Regions from separate parts of the Nonomuraea sp. NPDC002799 genome, predicted to be linked through region 1. Evidence: riboswitches for the same ligand, from Rfam matches in the RefSeq annotation. Region 1 holds a riboswitch; the other holds the start of a gene.
The links. A riboswitch is a leader RNA that binds a small molecule or an ion and turns the genes downstream of it on or off. The one in region 1 is predicted to bind thiamine pyrophosphate.
Positions count from the first base shown of each region.

Region 1 (3,394 bases):
ACAGAAAGCGTCACGAAACCACAACTACCACATGCCGTGCTTGCTCAAACAACACAATCCCGTAGGGGGACTTCTGGATCTACCAGGCGCTCCACGTCGAGACGGTGTCCCGCGTCGATGATTCTGCGCCCCTGTACGAGGTCGCGCGGCCGGTCCACGGCCAGCACCGCGGCCAGGGAGTCGTCCGCGGTCAGCCAGACGGCCGACCACTTGCCCTCGGGCTCGCCACGGTGGATGAGACGCTCGCCCGCCGGATGGTGACCGGCGTACTGGAGCATGTGGCCGAACTGCTCCGACCAGAAGTAGGGCACCGGATCATAGGCGACCTCCTCCCCCAGCAGGGTGGCGGCGGCGACCTCGGGGGCGTTCAGGGCGGTGTCCCAGTGCTCGACGCGGAGCCTGGTCTGCCAGCGGCGCGACCACCAGGCGGCGCAGTCGCCGACGGCCACGGTGTGAGGCAGGGAGGTGCGCAGGTGCTCGTCGGTGACGACGCCGTTGTGCAGGTCGATGTCGGCGGTGGCCAGCCACTCGATCGCCGGGCGTACGCCGATGCCGGTCACGACCGCGTGGGCCTGCACGAACTCGCCGCCCACCAGCCGTACGCCGCCCTCGTCCACGGAGTCGACCATGGTGTCGAGCCGCAGGTCGATGCCGTCGTACCAGTGCTGGGTGCGGGCGCCGATCTCGGCGCCGACGGCGGTCGCGAGCGGCGCGGGACCGGCCTCGATGATCGTCACCTCGCAGCCGGCGCGGCGGGCGGCGGTGGCGACCTCCGCGCCGATCCACCCCGCGCCGATGATCGCGATGTGGGCTCCGGGAACGAGCATGGCCCTGAGCTCGTGCGCGTCGTCGATGGTGCGCAGCACGTGCTGCGGGCCGTCGCCGGGCAGCAGGATCGGCTCGGCTCCGGTGGCGATCACCAGGCCGTCGTAGCCGAGCTCGCCCTCGGTCGTCTCCACGACGCCCGAGCGCAGGGACTTGGCGCTGACGCCCGGCCAGAAGTCGACGTCCATGGCGGCGAGGTCGGTTTCGACGTAGCTGGTGTCGGCGTCGCCGAGCAGCACCGCCTTGGACAGGGGCGGGCGGTCGTAGGGGCGATGGCGTTCCTGCCCGATCAGGGTGATCCGGCCGCCGAATCCGCGTCCGCGCAGGGCCTCCACGGTGCGCACTCCGGCCAGGCCCGCTCCTACCACCACCACATGGTTCACGTTCATGACCATAACGGGGGCCGTGCTTGAACGCCGCACCGAGGCCGTAGGCTGTGCAGGAAAGACGCGCGGGAGTCCGGCCATTACCGGGCTGAGAGGAAGGCTTCAGGGCCTTCGACCGCAAGACACCTGATCCGGATCATGCCGGCGAAGGGAGCGCAAGTGGATGTGATCGTGGGTGGCGGGGTCGTCGGGCTCTCCATCGCCTGGCGGATGGCGCGCGCGGGGCGGCCGGTCACCGTGGTGGATCCGGCGCCCGGCGCCGGGGCCTCTTACGCGGCGGCCGGGATGCTGGCCCCGGTGAGCGAGGTCGCCTACACCGAGGCGCCGCTGCTCCGGCTGGGAGCCGCCTCGCTTCGGCGCTGGCCCGCCTTCGCCGCCGAGCTGGCCGCCGACGCCCTGCTGACCGCCGACGCCCTGCTGACCGCCGACGCCCTGCGGGCCACCGACACCCTGCTGGCCACCGACGCCCTGCTGGGAGCCGACGCGGGCCTCGCCCCGGGCCAGGGGCCCGGCGAAGGGGCTCGGCTGGGGCTGGATCTGCGGGCTGACGGGATGCTCGACGTCGCCTTCGGCGCCGACGACCTTGCCGCGCTGGACGAGCTCGCGGCGTTCATGGAGAAGCTGGGCCTGCCGGTCGAGCGGCTCACCGGGCGCGAGTGCCGCCGTCTGGAGCCCATGCTGGCTCCCTCCGTGCGCGGCGGGCTGCTGGCCCCCGGTGACGCCTGGGTGGATCCGCGCCGCGTGACGGCGGCGCTGCTCACCGCCCTGGATCGGCTGGGGGCGCCCGTGGTGCGGGCCCGGGTGAGCGAGCTCCTGCGGGAGGACGGCCGGGTCGTCGGCGTACGTCTGGACCGGTCCCCTTCTGGTGACGGCGCGAAGTCGGACGGCGACGCCGCCGGCGCCGGCGATGAGCGGCCGGCGGAGATGCGGGCGGATCGGGTGATCCTGGCGGCCGGGGCTTGGAGTGCCGAGCTGGCCGACGTGCCGGTGCGGCCGGTCAAGGGGCAGATCATGCGGTTGCGTTCGCCGAGCCCGCTGCTCACCCGATGTGTACGCGGGACCGTCCACGGCAACCCCGTCTACCTCGTTCCCCGGGGTGACGGCGAGCTGGTGGTCGGGGCGACGCAGGAGGAGCTGGGGTTCGACACCCGGGTGACGGCGGGCGGGCTCTACGAGTTGCTTCGTGACGCCAGGGAGCTGGTTCCGGGGATCACCGAATTGGAGGTCGCCGACGTCGTGGCCGGGCTGCGGCCCGGGACCCCGGACAACCTGCCGGTCATCGGGCCGAGCGGCACGCCGGGGTTGACCCTGGCCACCGGGCATCACCGGGGCGGCGTGCTGCTGGCCCCGCTGACGGCGGCGATCGTGCTGGCTGGGATCGACCGCGACGGTCCCGGTGGCGGCGCCCGGAGTTCGGGTGATGGTGCCCGGAGTTCGGGTGATGGTGCCCGGAGTTCGGGTGACGGCGGCGGTTCGGGTGATGGCGACAGTGAGTTGGGCGAGCTGGCGGCCTTGTGCGCGCCGGAGAGATTTCAGGAAATTTCATGAATCTGTGGATCAACGGGACTGCGCATGAGGTCGCCGACGGCATGACCGTGGCGCAGGCCGTAAGCACGTTGACCTCGGCCACCACCGGCGTGGCCGTGGCCGTGAACGACGAGGTGGTCACGCGCGGCACGTGGGAGACGACGGCGCTCAGCGACAGTGACCGCGTGGAGGTTCTGACGGCGGTGCAAGGTGGATGATCTGATCATCGCCGGGGAGAAGTTCTCCTCCCGGCTCATCATGGGGACCGGCGGCGCGCCTTCGCTCGAGGTGCTGGACCAGGCGCTGGCCGCGTCCGGGACCGAGCTCACCACCGTGGCCATGCGGCGGCTGGACCCCGGCTCGCGCGGTTCCGTGCTCGACGTGCTGCGCAAACGGGACATCAAGGTGCTCCCCAACACGGCGGGCTGCTTCACCGCGGGCGAGGCCGTGCTGACGGCGCGGCTGGCCAGAGAGGCCCTGGGGACGAACTGGGTCAAGCTCGAGGTCATCGCCGACGAGCGGACGCTGCTGCCGGACCCGATCGAGACGTTCGACGCGGCGGAGCGGCTGGTGGCGGACGGGTTCGTGGTGCTGCCGTACATCGGCGACGACCCGGCGCTGGCGCGGCGGCTGGAGCAGGCGGGGTGTGCGGCCGT
Region 1 is NZ_JBSFVA010000003.1:323,303-326,696, forward strand. Features, by position in the region: gene ACWD0F_RS08225 (Rv2175c family DNA-binding protein) at 1-14, opposite strand, end outside; gene ACWD0F_RS08230 (NAD(P)/FAD-dependent oxidoreductase) at 45-1,214, opposite strand; TPP riboswitch at 1,267-1,381, shown strand; gene ACWD0F_RS08235 (FAD-dependent oxidoreductase) at 1,350-2,759, shown strand; gene thiS (sulfur carrier protein ThiS) at 2,756-2,956, shown strand; gene ACWD0F_RS08245 (thiazole synthase) at 2,949-3,394, shown strand, end outside.

Region 2 (3,394 bases), on a different contig from region 1:
CGTTCCTGCTGGAGTCGGCGGGGTCGTACGGGGAGGGCCTGGCGGCGCTGTATCCGTGCATGTGGGGATATTCGAGTCTTGGACGGATTTTGGCGGAGAATCCGCCTGCTGAGCCGAGATATCGGGCCTGGGTGGACACGTACGCGGATCCCGGGTTCGCGGCGCTCACCGTGCGGATCGGGCAGATGATCGACGAGGCCGACCCTGACCCCGCGCGGGCGGAGGCTCTGTTCGCCGAGGGGATGGCGCACGAGCTGGCCTTCTGGAACGTGCCGTAGTTTCCACAGGCTGTGGACAGCCGGGCGCGCATCGTACTCTGGTGCCATGCCGGAACTTCCCGAAGTGGAGTCTCTCACCCACTTTCTGCGCGAGCGGGCGGTGGGCCGCACGATCGCAGGCGTCGACGTGGTCGGCTTCCAGGCGCTCAAGACCTTCGATCCGCCGGTGACCGCGCTCGGCGGGCTCACCGTCACCGGCGTGTCGAGGCACGGCAAGTTCCTCGACCTCGACTGCGACGGGCTGCACCTGGTCATCCACCTGGCCAGGGCGGGGTGGCTGCGCTGGCGGGAGGACCTCACGGGCGCCAAGCCCGTCCGTCCTGGCAAGAGCCCGCTCGCCGTACGCGTCCGGCTGACGCCCGACGACGAGGGCCTGGCGCCGGGGTTCGAGCTGACCGAGGCGGGGACGCAGAAGCGCCTAGCCGTCTATGTCACGAAAAATCCGGATGATGTGCCCGGTGTCGCCGCCCTCGGCCCCGACCCCCTCGCCGAGTCCTTCACCGTGGCCGCGCTCAAGGGCATCGTGGGCGGCAACCGCACCCAGATCAAGGGCCTGCTGCGCGACCAGAAGATCATCGCCGGCATCGGCAATGCCTACTCCGACGAGGTGCTGCACGCGGCCAGAATGTCCCCGTTCAAGATCGCGGCGACGCTGACGGACGCGCAGATCGCCGACCTGCACGAGGCCATCGTCGACACGCTGCGGGTGGCGGTCGAGCGGGCGCACGGGCTGGCGGCCAAGGACCTCAAGGCGGAGAAGAAGTCCGGGTTGCGGGTCCACAACCGGGCTGGGCAGCCCTGCGACGTGTGCGGCGACACCATCCGCGAGGTGTCGTTCGCCGACTCCTCGCTGCAGTACTGCCCCATCTGCCAGACGGGCGGCAAGCCGCTGGCCGACCGCCGCCTGTCCCGCTTGCTCAAATGACCCGGTCCGGCGCGCGTACCAGGCACGACGTGCGGCGCGAGATGATGGAGTCATGACCGTTCGTGAGATCGAGGCCAGCGCCGTTCCCGCAGATGCCTATCTGCTCGACGTCCGGGAGCAGGACGAATGGCTCGCCGGGCACGCGCCCGAGGCCGTGCACATCCCGATGACGCAGATCCAGCAGCGGGTCGACGAGGTGCCGGCCGACCAGACGGTCTACGTCGTCTGCCGGGTCGGCGGGCGTTCGTGGCAGGTCGCCTCCTGGCTCGACCAGGGCGGGCGCGACGCGGTCAACGTGGGCGGCGGCATGCAGTCGTGGGAGGCCGCGCGGCGCCCGATGGTCAGTGAGACCGGGCAGGAGCCGTTCGTCGCCTGACACGCCCCTCTATGACATGATGAGGGCGAAAACTACAGATCGTCGCGGGAGCTCGGGGTGCCGGGCTGAGAGGGCAGCTAGAAATCCGCTGCCGACCGCCTGAACCTGTCCGGGTAATGCCGGCGTAGGGAGTGTGCGATGTCGCATGTCGCCGACGAAGTTCCCCTGACTCTCGCAGGAAAGCCGCCCAAAACCCTGGGCGTGCTCGACCAGGGCGCGCTCTGGGCGAACCTGGGCGTCAGCCTCCTGGGCTTCTCCGGGGCGTTGTTCCTGCTCGATCCGCTCGGCAACGCCCCGCTCAGCCTGGCCGCCGCGCTCGTGGCGGCCGTGGTCGGCAGCCTGGTCGGCACGGCCATGGTGGGTCTTTCGGCGATCCCCGGCACCCACACGGGACAGCCGGCGATGGTGCTGCTCCGGGGGCTGTTCGGGGCCAGGATCTCCTACGTTCCCACGGTGCTGAACATCGTGCAGATGCTCGGCTGGGGCGCGTTCGAGCTGTGGGTGATCGCCAAGGCGGCCACCGCGATCTTCGGCGCGGTGCCGTACCAGGTGTGGGTGATCGTGGCGGGCGTGCTCACGACCGCGCTGACGATCTGGCCGCTCGGCTCGGTACGCATCCTGCGGCGGTACGTCACCGCCGGCGTGGTCGTGTCGATGGTCTGGTTCGCCTGGTTCTTCCTGACCGAGGCCCCCGCGCACACCGGCGGGTCCTGGACGGCGTTCGCGCCGGCCGTGGACTACGTGATCGCGCTGTCGGTGTCGTGGGTGCCGATGGCGGCCGACTTCGCCCGGCACTCCAGGTCCAGCAGGGCCGCGTTCACCGGCGTGGTCGGCGGTTACACGCTGGCGCAGGTCGCCTGCCTGGGGCTGGGCGTCTACGCGGTGGCGATCGCCGGGGCCGACGCGGTGCTGGCCGACAGCACGGCGGTGTTCGCCCCCTTCGTGGCGGTGCCCGCCGGCGCGCTGTTCTTCGGCATCCTGGTGCTGCGCGAGACCGACCAGTCCTTCGCCAACGTCTACTCCACCACGGTCTCGCTGCAGAATTTGATGCCGCGCGTGGACCGGCGGGTCTTCTCCGTCGCCATCGGGGTGCTCACCGTCGCGATCGCCCTGATCGTGGACGTCACGTCGTACGGCGCGTTCCTCGGCGTGATCGGCGCGGTGTTCGTGCCGATGTTCGCGGTGCTGGCCGTCGACTACTTCGTGCTCGGCGGCTCCCACCGCTGGAACACCGAGGAGAACGCGCCCTCACGCTGGTCGATGCTGGTGCCGTGGGCGCTCGGCTTCGCCGCCTACTGGCTGACGACCTCGACGCTGACGATCGAGCCGTGGGACGGCTTCTGGGCCGCGGTCCGCGACGCGATCGGCTTCACCCGGCAACCGTGGATGAACGGCGCGCTCGGCGGGGCCTTGGTGGCCGCGCTGGTCACGCTGCTCATCGGGTCGCTGCGGCGGCGCGGCGCTCGACGTTGAGCAGATGCTGCTTGGCGGCCGGGCCGCCCGCGTAGTCGCCGAGCGCGCCGTCCTCGCGCACCGCGCGGTGGCAGGGCACGACCACGCAGACGGGGTTGGAGGCCAGCGCGTTGCCGATCGCGCGCAGCGCGCGCGGCCGGCCGATGCTCTCGCCGATCCGCTCCAGCGTCGTGGTGGTGCCGTAGGGGACCGCCATCGTCTTCTGCAGCACCGTGCGCGCGAACGCGGTGGCGAGCGCCAGGTCGACCGGCGTGGTGAAGGCGCGCAGCCGGCCGGAGAAGTAGGCGTCCAGCTCCCTGCGCACCGGGTCGAGGCGGCGGGCGTCCGGCCCGATGTAGGAGC
Region 2 is NZ_JBSFVA010000018.1:14,075-17,468, forward strand. Features, by position in the region: gene ACWD0F_RS29045 (TenA family protein) at 1-278, shown strand, start outside; gene ACWD0F_RS29050 (Fpg/Nei family DNA glycosylase) at 325-1,203, shown strand; gene ACWD0F_RS29055 (rhodanese-like domain-containing protein) at 1,256-1,579, shown strand; TPP riboswitch at 1,614-1,727, shown strand; gene ACWD0F_RS29060 (purine-cytosine permease family protein) at 1,718-3,052, shown strand; gene ACWD0F_RS29065 (methylated-DNA--[protein]-cysteine S-methyltransferase) at 3,015-3,394, opposite strand, start outside.
Region 2: linked by a shared signal. The riboswitch ahead of ACWD0F_RS29060 (purine-cytosine permease family protein) and the one ahead of ACWD0F_RS08235 (FAD-dependent oxidoreductase) in region 1 are both predicted to bind thiamine pyrophosphate.